3 regions of the Aliiglaciecola sp. NS0011-25 genome follow, and region 3 is predicted to be linked to each of the others. Evidence: predicted binding sites of a transcription regulator. Region 3 holds the regulator's gene; each other region holds the start of a gene.
The links. The regulator LexA, encoded in region 3, represses DNA repair genes until DNA is damaged. The targets are predictions, from matches to a motif close to TACTGTATNNNNATACAGTA.

Region 1: the regulator LexA is predicted to act here: its motif matches at 2,222-2,241, upstream of uvrD (DNA helicase II).
Region 2: the regulator LexA is predicted to act here: its motif matches at 3,884-3,903, upstream of ABWV72_RS14210 (DUF4007 family protein).

Annotation. Positions count from the first base shown of each region.
Region 1 covers NZ_BAABWR010000008.1:102,123-107,454, reverse strand. Annotated here, with positions in the region: gene uvrD (DNA helicase II) at 5-2,173, opposite strand; gene cysE (serine O-acetyltransferase) at 2,390-3,172, shown strand; gene ABWV72_RS08810 (HAD-IA family hydrolase) at 3,427-4,149, opposite strand; gene xerC (tyrosine recombinase XerC) at 4,213-5,109, opposite strand; gene ABWV72_RS08800 (DUF484 family protein) at 5,112-5,332, opposite strand, start outside.
Region 2 covers NZ_BAABWR010000015.1:101,198-106,529, reverse strand. Annotated here, with positions in the region: gene ABWV72_RS14225 (hypothetical protein) at 1-2,240, opposite strand, end outside; gene ABWV72_RS14220 (hypothetical protein) at 2,255-2,725, opposite strand; gene ABWV72_RS14215 (DUF4007 family protein) at 2,716-3,561, opposite strand; gene ABWV72_RS14210 (DUF4007 family protein) at 3,984-4,940, shown strand; gene ABWV72_RS14205 (hypothetical protein) at 4,933-5,332, shown strand, end outside.
Region 3 covers NZ_BAABWR010000005.1:32,044-37,375, forward strand. Annotated here, with positions in the region: gene plsB (glycerol-3-phosphate 1-O-acyltransferase PlsB) at 1-1,624, opposite strand, end outside; gene ABWV72_RS05700 (PEP-CTERM sorting domain-containing protein) at 2,048-2,908, shown strand; gene lexA (transcriptional repressor LexA) at 3,077-3,700, shown strand; gene coxB (cytochrome c oxidase subunit II) at 4,187-5,332, shown strand, end outside.

The DNA of each region.
Region 1 (5,332 bases), on a different contig from region 3:
CGTTTTAAATTTTTTCCAATTTAGCATAGGCCAACATTAGCCACTTTGTCCCTATGTTGTCAAAATTCACTTCAACTCGGGCATGTTCACCGCTTCCTTCGTAATTTAAAACGGTTCCTTCTTGAAACTTACTATGTTTGACCCGTTGTCCTAGCTGAAACCCGGTAGACTCAAACGCCATATGCGATGTTGCTGGTTGAAAGCGGTTTTGAATCGGGCGGCTGACGGTTGTTCGCAGGCGCACTTCCTCAATACATTCACTGGGAATTTCTTTGATAAAACGTGATGGTGTATGGTATTTATCTTGGCCATATAACCGTCTTGATTCGGCATATGTCATGTATAGTTTTTGCATCGCACGGGTCATACCGACATAACAAAGTCTGCGTTCTTCCTCTAAGCGCCCGGGCTCTTCATGGCTCATCTGGCTGGGGAACATACCTTCTTCAACACCGGCTAAGAAAACTAATGGAAATTCCAAGCCTTTTGCTGAATGTATTGTCATCATTTGCACGGCGTCTTGGTGGGCATCGGCTTGTGATTCACCTGCTTCCAATGATGCGTGGGCTAGGAACGCTGATAAGGGAGTCATGTTTTCAGCCTCTTCAGGGGCTTCGAATTGCTTACAAGCGGTCACGAGTTCCTCAAGGTTTTCGATACGAGCTTGGGCTTTTTCACCTTTTTCCGCCTGATACATAGCAAATAGGCCTGAATTTTTGATGACATGATCAGCTTGCTGGTCTAATTCAAACTCTTGTACTTCAACTTGTAACTTCAATATTAACTCGACGAAGCGCTGAAGTGCGGTGGCTGCTCTTCCTGAAAAACGCTTTTCACGGAGCATGTCATTGGTGGCTTGCCACATTGATAACTCTTCATTACGAGCTGTTTCTCGAATTAATCCAAGGGTTTTATCTCCAATCCCACGAGTTGGCGTGTTCACAACTCGCTCATAAGCTGCATCATCTATTGGTTGATTAATCAGCCTTAGGTACGCTAGGGCATCTTTGATTTCTTGGCGTTCGAAAAAGCGTAATCCGCCGTATATCCTATACGCCACCGACTCCTGTAACAGAGCTTCTTCTAGAACCCGGGATTGAGCGTTGTTGCGATACAAAATGGCACAATCTGCTAACGCATCACCTTTGTCGCTCCATTCCTTAATCCGTGCCACAATAAATCGAGCTTCATCCAGTTCATTGAAGCCTGCATACATAGAAATGGCTTCGCCTTCGGCATCTTCAGTCCACAGATCTTTGCCTAGTCGCCCTTGGTTATTATCTATCACCGCATTAGCGGCTTTGAGAATATTGCCTGTTGAGCGATAGTTCTGTTCTAGTCGAATTGTCTTGGCGCTAGGAAAGTCCCGCAAAAAGTGCTGAATATTTTCCACATTGGCGCCACGCCAGCCGTATATGGATTGATCATCGTCACCTACAATCATCATGTTGTTGTCTGCACAGCTCAAAATGCGCAACCAAGCATATTGGATGTTGTTAGTGTCTTGGAATTCATCGACCAAAATTGTGCGGAAACGTTTTTGGTAATGTTTGAGTACATCGGGGTTGTTCAGCCACAATTCATGGGCGCGCAGCAACAACTCAGCAAAATCTACCAAGCCTGAGCGATCACAGGTTTGTTGATAAGCTTGGTATATGTCTTTCATGGTTTGTTTGGTTGGATCACCCTGAGTATCTATGTGCTCAGGTCGCAGGCCTTCGTCTTTATTGCCATTGATGTACCATTGAATCGATTTAGGTTGCCAATTCTTTTCATCTAAATTAAGCGATTTAATCACCCGACGAACTAATCGATACTGGTCATCAGAGTCCAATATCTGAAAATTCTCAGGTAAGCGTGCCTCTTTGAAATGAGTTCTAAGCAGTCTATGGGCGAGTCCGTGAAACGTACCAATCCACATAGTGTGCAATCCAGAACCCATTAAACGTTCTACTCGACCACGCATTTCTCTGGCTGCTTTATTGGTAAATGTCACGGCAAGAATGCTAAAAGGAGCAAGTTGCTCAACTTCCATTAACCAAGCGATACGATGCACAAGCACTCGAGTTTTGCCACTTCCGGCACCGGCTAAAACCAACATATCGGACGGGGGTGCTGCCACCACTTCACGTTGTTTATCGTTAAGTTGGTCTAAAAGTCGAGATACATCCATAACAAGCTTATTTAAATTTATTGATTAATAGACGAAGTATATCAGTTATACTGTGTTTTTATACATCGAAAGGGCTGGTTTTGTGACTTTTACCCAGCAATATGCAAACTGAGCTTGTATTTGAACGTTTTTGCCCGCACATCCGTTCTAATAAACTAACATAAGACAAAAGTGACTTACCCTAAGTTTGGGTAGAATTCAATTGAGGAGAACTAGATGCCAATCGATAATTTCTGGAAGAGATTAAAAGCTGAAGCTGAAGAATTAGTGGAAAGCGAACCTCTCTTAGCCAGCTATGTGCATGCTTGTATTCTCGCTCACCACAACTTTGAGACGTCTCTGAGCTTTATTCTTTCGAATAAAATCCAAGATGAGGTTATGCCCGCGCTCGCTATTCGCGAAGTGCTTGACCAAGCCTATACATTGAGTCCCGAAATTGTAGAGTCAGCAATCGAAGACATTGAAGCTGTGTTAACCCGAGATCCTGCAGTAGATAAAATTCTCACTGTATTGTTGTATTTTAAAGGCTTTCAAGCGATTCAGGCTTATCGTTTATCCCATTATTTATGGGCCAAAAACCGCAAGCAGTTAGCCTTGTTTGTGCAAAGTAGAACTTCTGAAGTCTTTGGTGTTGATATCCACCCTGCTGCAGTGATTGGCAAAGGCGTAATGTTTGACCATGCAACTGGTATTGTTATTGGTGAAACTGCCGTTGTGGAGGATCATGTTTCAATTCTACAATCTGTCACGTTAGGCGGAACGGGGAACGAGTCAGGAGATCGTCACCCTAAAGTACGCCAGGGCGTCATGGTGGGAGCAGGGGCCAAAATTCTTGGTAATATTGAGATTGGTGCAGGTGCTAAAGTTGGTGCTGGTAGCGTGGTTCTCAAGAACGTTCCTAAGCACGTTACAGTTGCAGGAGTGCCTGCGAAAATTGTCGGTGTACCTAGTTGTCCTAATCCTTGTGAAACAATGAACCAAAATATTTACGAAGATTAATGGTTGGGCAGATAAGTCGACCATAAAGCGTCTCGTTATTCCCCTGTAGGCGGGTGTTTTAGGCCGAGTTTGTCATCGCTTTTCCACGGGCTGAAGCCCGTGCTACAGACATTAGTAGCACGGTATTTATGCCGTGGATTGGTTGAATTGTTTACTGAGAGCTGAAGCCCGTGCTACAAAGGCGAAAATGTATTTGGTTATTTATCTGTAGGCGAGTGCTTTAGCCTCGTGTTATAAGAGCGAACTGTCCGTATTTAGTTTTCAATCAATAAATTTAACTCTTCCAAATCATCTAATTGAACATGAGGAAGGACTGTGGTCTTTTCTTGAGTTAAATGCATTTTCCGGTTGTAGGCGTACCAACCGCTTTGCATGCCCGCATTGATTGCGCCCATCACATCTTTTTCTAAGTTATCACCCACATGTAGAATCTCTTTGGGAGCTACTTTCAATGTTGAACTTGCCAGCGTAAACATCGCATCGTGAGGCTTCATCGGTCGTTCCAAATTGGCTTTAAAACAATGGCTAAAATACTCACTAATACCAATCTGTTGCAGGTTCACGTTACCGTTGGTGATAGCAACCAAAGGGAGTTTATTAGCCAACTTAGACAACAAGGCACATATTTCTTGGTTCACTTGAAAGTTACTGCGATGGTGATAAAAGAAATCAAAACAGTCATCCACCGCTGAGCTGAGATGGTGATCTTGATAACCCGCTTTTTGCAATCCTGTTTGTAATGTATGTTTGCGTAAAGCCCCCATATCTGAGGCCAGTTGAGGCTGACTTTGTAAATGTTCTAGTTTGAATTGTTGCCAATCTTGGTAGGAAAACTCTGATGTTTTTGGGTAGCTAGCAGACAAATAGCTAAGTAGCTTTTTTTCAGCTTCCATAATAAAGGGATAGTTGTCATACAACGTATCATCTAAATCAAAACTAATGGCTTTTATTGGGGAAAAATTCCGATAAAATTTCATTCAGGAATACCTATTCTTCAACCTTTTAATGTTTTTTATTCGTCAATACTGGAAGTCTGACTACTATTTGTTTTTTCGCGACCGAGGGTGTGCATTGTCGTACACCTTGGATAAATGCTGAAAATCCAAGTGTGTATACACTTGGGTGGTCGACAAATTCGCATGACCTAGTAGCTCTTGTACTGCGCGTAAATCTCCGCTGGATTCTAACATATGAGTGGCATAAGAATGTCGCAACTTGTGTGGATTTACTTTTTGGTCAATATGTTGTTTGTGTGCCCATAATTGCATTCGCTTGGCAATTTGACGGTGGCTTATGCGGCGTTTGTGCATACTAACAAACAGCGCTTGTTCGTCGGCTGGGGGAGTCATTTGACTGCGTACCGCCAACCATTTATTTAACCAAGTTATGGCTGTCTTACCAACCGGTATCACACGCTCTTTACGACCTTTACCGAATACTCTAATTTGACCTTTGGTGACTATGTCTTGCAAGTTTAAGCCAGACAATTCGGCTAAACGTAATCCACAACCGTACGTTAGCTCCATCATTGCTCGGTCACGCACCGCCAACACAGATTCTGGATCTATTTCCAGTAATTGGCCAACTTGGTCTACATTCAAGTGTTTCGGCAGTGGCCTGCCAAGTTTAGGTGTTTGTACGGCTTTCGCTGGGTTAGTTTTGAGTACACTCTGAGCGACTAGAAATTGGCAAAACGTGCGTAATGCAGACAAACGCAATGCAATTGAGCGCGGGGCTAAATTTTTGCGTCTAGCCTGACTCAAAATAGATTTAATATGATGAGTAGTTAATTCAGACCAACTTGATATGTCTAACTGTTCACTTATCGAGTGCAGTTGTCGCTGGTAGTTTTCTATTGTTTTGGGTGAAAGGTTTCTTTCGTATTTTATGAACGAAAAAAATTTTTCCAGCCAGTGGTCTAAGGCTGGAGCGTCCATGGTTAATATCCAGCCAAGTTTGGCAGCAGTACGTTTAAGAACTGTTGCAACTGAGTGATCAGTAAAGTATCCATATCTGGATTGAAATGACTTGGGTCTTTACTGCCAATGGCTAAAATTCCTAGTTCGCCTTTTTCACCTAGCAGCATAAGAGCGACAGATTCAACGTTTCCTTCTTTGAACAGCAACTGCTTTTCATGTTGGCTTAAGCGGCCGAAGAAAA
Region 2 (5,332 bases), on a different contig from region 3:
TTTGCGGATAGGCCTTCTTTTCCAAATAGTTTTGAAACCAGAAGCTTTATACTCCTATTAACTAATTGCCTTTTGCCTATTAACTGGCTTTTCACAGAATCAATAAGAGTGGAATTAACTAAAATTTTATTTATTGCCAAATACTCTTTCATCAACTCTAAAAGATTTTTCTCAACATTTTCCACTTCCAAACATACATCTTCAAAGCCATTTTTCGGTATCCAATAATAAACTTCGTGCGTAGGGTCTGCCGCCTTAACTTTCGCAACTAGCTCATCTGCTTCGAATCCATTATTCACTGGAACCATATTCACTATGATAGAAATAGCAGGGTCATCTTTAAATTGAGATAGAATATCAGTACGCATTCGTACAGAGTAGGAACGTATAATCCCAGAATCAGGTTTCGGTTCAAAATTTCCGACCCCCAACATGGGAAAAAATTCATCTTTTATTTTGGGGTTGTATTCAATTAGTTCGCTCAAAGTCAGATTATCATATGCATCAATTTCTTCAGACACAATATCATCTACTGATATACCGGACTCTCCAGTTAACTGCCAATGCTCTGTAGCGACATTTTTCCAAACTAAGTTGGCACTTTTTAACCATTCTAAGTCTGTAAAGAGAGTAGTCGCTTTGTGTGATTTAGAATCACAATCGTAAAGTACAGCGCTCAGAAAGTTTTCTGTAATTTGAAAGTTTTCGCCTAAGAAACTAGATAGTAGTATTAGTTTTAGAATATCTTTCCGGCGCTCAATTTCAACTTTAGTTCCCCCTATTTTTGAAAGAGACTTCTGATACATTTGGAAAACTTTAGAATCCAATGCTTGGAATTTTTCATCATAAAAATCAACTATTTTGGGTAGTCTAATTAATTCATCACCCCAGATAGTTTCGTCAAGCACTTCTATATCCAATATGTCGTCTGAGTTATCTCTGAAAAAAGTAAGTGCAGTTCGATTTGCTTGTGCAGCAATTTGAGCTAGATTAAAAAGTCCTGAGGCTAACGCTGGATGCAGGGGGTATACGTTATAAATTATTTGGCCCAGTTCATCCCTAAGACTTTCAAACATAGAAAGATTAAAGCAGCTGTCAATTAGTGCTTTCTCTTTAACCTTAGAGTTATTAGCCACTTCAGTGCCAAGCTGTGTCCAAGATTTTTGCATATCCAATAAGTGATAGCCTTCGTTCTCTGACGCGCTCAATTCGATTCTAAACGGAGTGTTGAACCTCCCAGATATTTTTGCTAAACCATCTTTTACGACATTGTCAGCTTTTGTTCTATCACCGTATTCTTCAAAAGATACGTGTGTCACACCAATAAAAATTGTGTGCCCATAAGACGGTGAACATGTGGTTTCGACGAACTCTTGAAGTTGCATGATTTCTTCACCTGAATTTCTATACGGGCTAGAAATAAGATCTTCAATAGCGTGCCCGAACTCGTCCCATAAAACCACTATACCAGCGTAATTATGATTTTTATAAAGACTCGCCCCAGCCTCTTTATATGCATGAACAAAACTTCTACCCCCATGTACTGCTATGTTAAAGTCCATCCCAAAAGTTTCTTTCTTATGCCATTCTAAAAAAGCTTTGACAGCCTGATTCTCATGGTTTTCCAACCCGACAAGCAATGATTCAATATCTAAATACTCAGAAATTCCAAATTCATCTAAGTCTTGATTCAAAATTTCTGGCTTAAGTTCGATAACCGATTGAAGCCTCTCTCTGCAAGCGTCAAATTCAGTTTTTGGCAAGATATTTGAAGGTTCTAATCCCGCCTCTCTATCTAAAGCATCATAAAGCCCTTGAAGCAACTTTGCGCCAATAGACGTTGTATTTGAGCCATATAATGAAACGAATAAATAAGGCCTAGCGTCAGCATCTGATAAAAAAGTATTTTTAATATTCTTAGCTAAGTTTTCGTTTTTTGAACTTGATATTTTTGAGAGGAGTTGCTCAAAACCTTCGCCATCCGCGCCAAACTTTAACAGGTGAGCGATTACAACAGCTAAGTGGCTCTTACCAGATCCGTAACTACCATAGACATTAATTGCTCTTTGTTCTTGAGTAGCCGAGGGAGACACTGCTTTACTTAAATGTTCAAATACTTTAATAGAAGCTTTCGTTGGCATAAAGCTTCCAACAAGAGATGAGTTAGATATTCCTTTATCTAATACAATCGCAGCATCGTTTATATGAGCGTTAATACTGATTATGTCGCTTAAATTCATATTCAAAAACTTCCCTATTTTCTCTCTTTATTAGATAACCAGTAAGACACGCCTGTATCTTCTATTGCAAATTCATTCATATAGCGCTTTATATCGCTTCTAGGGTTCATACTCGTTATCAAAACAATTTCTCTCTGCCCGTGCAGCATTGAGATAAATGACCAAAACGCTGCCTGATCAACTTTGGGCCAGTTAGTTATCCAGTCTTCAGGTCTGTAGATCAACAAACCTTTTGCTGTGTTACTAATAACTAGTTTCTCAAATGTGCTTCTTGTAGTGCCATAGGCTGGTGCCCCACCTTGGCTTGGTGCAAGCCATCTCTCATAAGTAGATAATTCGATATAAAAAGAGTTTTTTAGGCCTTCAGTTACACTTATATCTTGGCTCATGAAACACACTGAACGATATCGTACTTTATTGTTCAAATGTACTGTATCTAGCACCTGTTTTGCTTTTTCTGCTAGTACTTTTAGTCCTATTTCCATGTTTCTTCTTTCGTTTGAATTAATCGTAGCATTGTTTTGTGAGGTGTTAGTTCATCATTAAACGATAAGGACTCGATGTCTATTGATGTTTGAAACGATAAAAGCTTGCCAAATTCAGTAGATTGACTAAGTTTTATTAGCTGCTTTCTAAGCTCTTGCGCGGAAATACATAAAAACTTATGAATATTTGACTCTTCACAAAATTGTGAAAAGGACACTGACTCTCTAGAAGGAAATAGCTGGTACTTTACCGTAATGAGGGCATGTATGATTATATCATTTGTTAAGTCGGGAGTCCCTATACGTAAAATACTTCCGTCTCCCGATTTTTCAATTAATCCTAACTCACTAAATGGATAATGCTTATCAAAAAGTCTATTGACTCCTTGAAAACTTTTTTCTATCGACGCGACAGCTGAACTAGCCTCAAACTTTTCGATAATATTTTTCTCAAGATCTTTTAGTATTATCTCAGGTCTATTTTGGCAATCAAACTCAATAAAATATTGGGAGTACGTATCAGCTTTTTTCGAAAATGCCAATGCAAAATGAATCGCCCACCATGTGCCTGAATGTTCAAGTTTAGAATCATAACTATGAATGGCTTTTCCAAAATTTGTTAAACGATAAGTTTGTTTAGGCGCTGATTCAACAATACCTGATGCAATTAACCATTCTTGAATAGCTTTAACAACATTGGAACCGGCAATCATGACGGCCATCGTTTGGGCTGTATATTTGCTTGAAAAACAAGAAGGGTTTTTTTCTACAAGAGACATTGCGGTGTGAAACCACCACTTATTAAATGGAAAGGTCTGATTATTGATTAAAGACAATTCTAATTCCTTTTAAACTACAAGTTTCCGATGCTTTGCTTTACTCTAATAGGTCAAAGATTTGCCCGGTACTTCACAATTATAGATCTTAGGAAAATAACACTAACACTAATAGACAGAAAAATAAATGTGATGTTTTTTATTGTTATCAGTGCTTTGCACACTTTAATCCTATTAAAATGAAAGTATAAAAACTTTAAAATAATTTTTCTAAACACGATTAATAAATGAAACAAGCTTTTTTTGTTAAAAAAAATTGCTTTTTCCGAATGAAAATATTGAAACCTACTGACTTCTTTCTATTCATAGTTTTCAATACTCTACCTGTGCTTATACACAGCATTAATTTCACTTCAGTACTTCCATCCATTTAAAAAATTGCCTACCATTAACTTCTGGATGATTTCTCCAAAATAGGCAGCATGAAAGCAAAATACACAGGACACGATACCTTTCCGTTAAGGTATGGATGGTTGTTTAAATCTATTAACCATCTGAATAATAATGGAAAATTTCAAACATCAAATGAAGCTCATACACGTGATGCGATAGTGAAATTGGGTGTTGGCAAAAATATGGTCAATGCTATTCGTTATTGGGCGGAGGCTTCTTCTTTTGTAGAGCCTAAAAGTGAGAATGGAAGAATAGAACATTTTGTTTCTGACCTCGGCAGCTATATTTTCGGTTCCGCTGGAGAAACTGAAGGAGCAGATCCTTATTTAGAAAGAATAGGTTCAGTTTGGTTAGTGCATTTTTTACTGAATTTTAATTATGACTTTCTTTCTGCCTATCGCTACTTTTTTAATTATTCAAACGTGCAGAGTTTCGAGAAGAAAAAGCTTTTAGATGACTTTGTTGATGAATCAATTCATTTGACGAAGTCTGAACCTTCTAATATTTCGACTCTAAGAAAAGACCTTGATTGCTTTATTAATACTTACAGTAAAAAACGTAAAGCTGCTTCATCTAAAAAAGGAGCTGTTGTCGATGAGGAGCATTTTAGCTCTCCTCTGAGTGAGTTAAATTTGCTTAAAGAAAATGGTAACTCATTTTATATCAGTGAGTTAGGTGAGAGGCATAACTTACCGATAGAAATATTTATTTACGCGCTGATTAAATTTATCGCGGTTGAAAATCAGGATTCCAATGTGGACTCTATTGAATTTGACGCAATTTTGTCGAAACCATGTTCTCCAGGTCGAATATTTAGGCTATCTGAGTCTGGTTTAGGCCACAAATTAGACGAGGCGCAGCGTATCACGAATAGTAAAATTAAGTGGATTGACTCTCTAGGTTTGAGACAAGTAAGAGTAAGTAAAGAGTTAATTTCTAAACCTGAATTATATATATATCAATATTACGGAGATAGTTGTGAATAGTCATTCTGTGGTTTCCGTTAATCCTCGTTATAAATCTTCTACTCGAATTGACAGTCAAGGAGGTTTCCAAGAGTTTATTGATGAGTTTGTATTGCATGGTACAGCTATCAATACGATTGAAACATTTTGCCGGAGCTTTTCAAATAGTGCACAACGCACGTTCACATTAACCGGCCCTTATGGTTCTGGTAAATCAACTATTGCTCTTTTTATAACTTTTTTACTATCTCAAAATAGTGAAGAACGAAACTACGCTCAAGAGAAAATAGCAAATGTAGAAGGATTGACTGATTTAGTTAAAAATGCTTTTCGTTTAACAAAAGGTTGGCAACCAATTAAACATGTTTGTGGGTTAAGTTCGCCTGCTCAATCAATATTGTTAAGTATCGCAA
Region 3 (5,332 bases):
CGTTTTTCTTGGCAGAGAGCAAACACAATGCACACAGTGACATACCACTAATGGCTGCCGTTTGGTTGATTCGTACCATCACTTGGTTAGCAAGAATATTGACAGTGGGAGTAAGCCAACTGGGTTTTTTATCTACTTCACTATTTTGGGCGTCACGCCAGTTAGGTACTTGTTCATCAAGGAAGTTATTGAGCTGTATGGGTTCGCCAAAATTAAGAAATCCGTGGCCGTAATTCTTTAACTTTCTAACCACTGAAAACAGTCCAAAAACAGATTCTTTTTTCTTGGTATTGCCCTTTAGCTCACTTAGATAACTGCCTACTTCCATGACGTGTTCATATCCAATGTAAACCGGAACTATACTCACTGGACGATTCACTCCTTTGATCATCGCTTGTAACGTCATGGCCAACATACCCGTTTTCGGTGGTAACAACCTTCCTGTGCGGCTGCGTCCGCCTTCGGCATAATATTTAACTGAATACCCTTTGTTGAATAATAGCTCTAGATATTCACGGAACACGCTAGTATAGAGTTTATTACCGGCAAAACTGCGGCGTAGAAAGAAAGCCCCACCCTTTCGGAAAATCCCGCCCACAGGCCAAAAGTTTAGATTAATACCTGCAGCGATATGCGGTGTCACTAACCCTTGATGGTAAATTGCGTAGGTTAACAGCAGATAATCCATGTGGCTGCGGTGGCAGGGAACGTAAATAATTTCATGGCCATTTTGTGCCAATTTTCTCACTTTGTCGGCGTGGCCAACTTCGATCCCATCGTATATTTTGTTCCAAATACGGGTTAACACCCTGTCTCCAAAGCGGATCAAACCTTCACGATAATCTGCAGCAATTTCGTTTATATAAGATTTAGCGTTTGCTTTGGCTTTAGACAAAGGAATTTTCTTTTGTCTGGATTCTTCGTTGATTGCATTGATAACAGACACAGAACCAAGAATCGAATTGTATAACTCTTGTTTTTCTAACAGCATTGGGCCGTTAAATGCTTGTCTTTTGCGGTGAAAGTGGGTGCCTGCTAGGCGAATTAATTTGTGCGCGATTTCAGACTCTGTACCAGGTAATTTGGTCATGTCTTTAGACGATACAGCTTTACTATAAGACACAAAATTATCGCGACCTAAAAATAACACGATAAAAAATTTGCGTAACCAACTCGGTGAAGCCTTGTCGGCTAACAGATCTGCTAATCCGTTGGATTTTCTGCCTGGCGCGCGACCCCAAAAAACAGTAACCGGCACAATTTGTAAATCGAGATCTGCGTTGTCTTTGTGAAGTTGAAATAAATGGGTTAAATCTGCTGCTATTTTGGTTCCTTTGATCTTCCTACCAATAACAGATTGAGGTTGCTCAAGAAATACACTGGCGCTGTGTTCTTCTCCACCTATGAGAATTTTCTTGGTAGGGCTGGGTAAGTCCACTTTCTTAGTCGACATTTTAAGCGCAAGTTGGTCAGTAATAGAGTGAGTTCTGAGCAAATAAACTATAGGTTTACTTTTATCTATACCCAGCTCACTTTCAATGTCTGTTGGAATACTATTGACTTTGACCAGCCATTTTACGGGAAAAGCAAAAATCGAAAGCAGCAAATTATGCAGCCAATCCATATTATATAACACCTTGAGGTTTCGAAATCGTTAAAAGCATAGCATGAAGAACGGAATTCTGTTCATGTTTGCACACCAAAACACGCAGACTAACGACTCTTGAGTCGTACTGCTATTTTATATTGTTAGCGCATCTAAAGTCATCTTGTTTAGTAGCATTATCATATTTCAAATCAATTTCTATTAACTTCGCAATTGTCAGAAAATACTTCCGGTAATAAAAATATCCAATATGAGGTTTGGCTTAATATTTTGTCAGTTAGTTTTACACATCAAAGTAGTGATTTAAATTCATTCAATCTAACTTGCTGAAAAGTATTGAGTTTACATTTAGGCATAAAGTATGCTTACTTTTTGCACAGTTGCAGGATGTATCTATAAAAAGATTCAAAAATTGAGTTCCTAATAATGGAGAAAGGGTCAATGAATAAAAAAATGATAAAAAGTGTAAGTTCTTTGCTTTTAACAGGAGCGCTCGCATTTTCTTCTACTATTTCTAACGCAGCAGAGATTCTAGTAGTCGATGAGGGAGGTCGTTTATCCGGCGGTGGTTGGACAGACTTATTCCAAACTACTTTTGGCGATAATCTAACAGTGATTAATAGTTGGGGTGTTGCGCCAACGGATATGTCAGCCTATGATATTGTATGGGATGGCGGATTTTTATCTGATCCAGGGGCAGCCATCGGTCAAAATGTTATCGACTTCGTTAACGGCGGTGGTGGTTTCTACGGTCAAACTGAACGACCTTGCTGTGAAACTCATAATGATTGGGTACAAAATATTTTCTCAACGCTTACTGGTGATGTTGCGATGCAGTTTGGCGGTGCAGGTGATTCTACTTCAAGCGAAACAGGTACTTTCCTAACACCTGATACGACTATTCTGGTTGGACCTAACGATATTCGTAATACGACATTTGATATCGACGCACCTGGACAATTATTTGTATCAGATCCTTCTAAAGTGTTTGCAGCCCAAGTAGCTGCAGACGGTTTTAACATTGGTGTTGCTTATGCCACGTCTGATTTAGTAAACAATGCAGGTCGTATCGTAACGATCAGTGATATTGACTGGCTAACTGGAATTTCTACAGAAGAAGCGCTTGCTTTGGAAAATATTCGTTCGTTTTTATTAGCGGGTGAGTCACTTCCTCCTGGTTGTGGTCAAGACCCAACTTTGCCTGAATGTCAGAACCCAGGTGTACCTGTTCCTGAACCTTCAACATTAGGTGTGTTGGCTTTAGGACTATTCGGTTTGAGAATGGCTTCACGTAGAACATAATTAATTCGATATATTTGTTAGAATATAAGAGGTTACTTTTAAGTAGCCTCTTTTTTTGTATCAATTTAATTTATTCTTAGATTAAAACATCAATCAACAAACAAAGTTTGTTTTATCTTCGTAACTGTATATACTAACAGTTAAACTGTATAGAAAAACAGGCTGTTTATGCGTCCACTAACTCCACGACAAAGCGAAATTCTCGAATTAATTAAAGCCACTATGTTGGCTACAGGTATGCCACCTACCCGTGCTGAAATTGCGCGACAATTAGGTTTTAAATCAGCTAATGCGGCAGAAGAGCACTTAAAAGCTCTGGCGCGTAAGGGGGTCATTGAAATTCTACCTGGCACATCTAGAGGGATTAAACTTAATGTTCCCCTAGAAGATGATTTGGAAGAAGTTGGCTTACCTTTGATTGGCCGTGTTGCTGCGGGTGAACCTATACTGGCGGAAGAGCATGTTGAATGTCATTACAAAGTCGATCCTGATCTATTTAAACCCAGTGCCGATTTTTTGCTTAGAGTAAGCGGTATGAGTATGAAGGATATCGGCATTTTGGATGGTGACCTGCTGGCAGTTCATCGTACAACCGATGTTCACAATGGTCAGGTAGTTGTGGCAAGAGTCGATGAAGACGTTACTGTTAAACGTCTTGAAAAGCGTGGTAGAGAAGTGATTCTGCATGCTGAAAACGATGAATTTAACCCTATTAAAGTGGATCTAGCGTCGCAACCTTTTAATATTGAAGGTATTGCTGTGGGCGTTATTCGCAACGCTGATTGGATGTAATTACGCGGTTGATTGCAAAGTTCTTTAAAAAAGGTGACCTATTTGGTCACCTTTTTTATTATTTTGAATGTTAGTTTTCTAAAACTGCGAACCACGATTTCTCTATTTTGTATTCTGCCAGTGAATACATTTTCTGTTCAAAAAATATCCTAAAAAATCCATTTCAGAATGTCTAGTTATTCTCCGAGCGAGCATTTTTGTTTTTTGCGGATGGAAAATTACCGATTTTAATATCTTTAGTAACCAAAGCTATTTGCAATTGATATAAAAAATAACTTTTTTGCCTATTTTGATTGAAAATCAACCGGTTGTTTATAATTTTAACAAAAAACACTAGACGTTAGACTTTAGTTGAGTAATTCTTATACTAGTTTTTACAGCTTCATAACATTTAGATCCCAAGTCATTTACCATAGCTGAGTTTTTTGCGGTTGTTTACTCTGCTTTGCTCCTTTGGGAACGGCTTAAATCAACAGGAGGTGTTGAGTGAAAAAGATATGGTCCGGCATATTGGTAATACTGACCAGTCTAATTGCATTTACAGTATCTGCAGATTCGACTTCGACTGCTGATCAGTATCAATTGAATTTGCGCAAAGGCGCGACTGAAATCAGTGGACAAGTTTATGATCTGCACATGCTCATGTTTTTCATATGTGTAGTCATTGCAGTATTAGTGTTTGGTGTCATGTTTTGGAGCATGATTTTCCACCGTAAATCTCGCGGTGCTAAACCTGCTAACTTTCATGAGAGTGTAAAAGTTGAAATCGCTTGGACAATAATTCCTTTTATCATTCTTGTCGTAATGGCATTCCCAGCGGCTAAAACCTTGATTGCAATGGAAGATCCCGAAAACTCAGAAGTAACTGTTCTTGTTACTGGGTCTCAATGGAAATGGCATTACAAGTACATGGAAAACGACGTTGAATATTATTCTGTGATGGCAACTCAGCAAGAACAGATAAACAACAAGTTTGAAAAAGGCCATAACTACCTCTTAGAAGTTGATCGTCCTTTGGTTATTCCAACAGGCAAAAAGGTGCGTTTCTTGGTTACCTCGGATGATGTGATTCATTCTTGGTGGGTTCCTGACTTTGCCGTTAAAAAAGATGCTAATCCCGGTTTTATCAATGAAGCCTGGGCAAATGTGATTGAACCTGGTGTATACCGTGGTCAATGTGCAGAGCTTTGCGGGAAAGATCATGGATTCATGCCAATAGTTGTGGTCGCCAAAGAACCCGCTGAATATGAAGAATGGATAAACACTCAAGAAGAAATACAGCGCAAAGCGAAAGAAGAAGAGCAAAGATTGTTGGCCATGAATATGAGCATGGAAGAGCTAATGAGCACTGGTGAGCAAGTATATATGCGCGCTTGTGCAGCTTGTCACCAGCCAAATGGTCAAGGTTTGCCCGGGGTTTTCCCCGCATTGGCTGGAAGCCAAATGGTTGTGGCTGATATGCCTGCGCACATTGAAATCGTTGTAAACGGTAAGACGGGTACTGCCATGCAAGCTTTTGCAAAACAATTAACTATGAGTGAGCTGGCAGCAGTTATCACTTATGAACGTAATGCTTGGGGTAACAATACCGGTGACATGGTCCAAGCTAAAGATGTTAACGCCGTAATTACA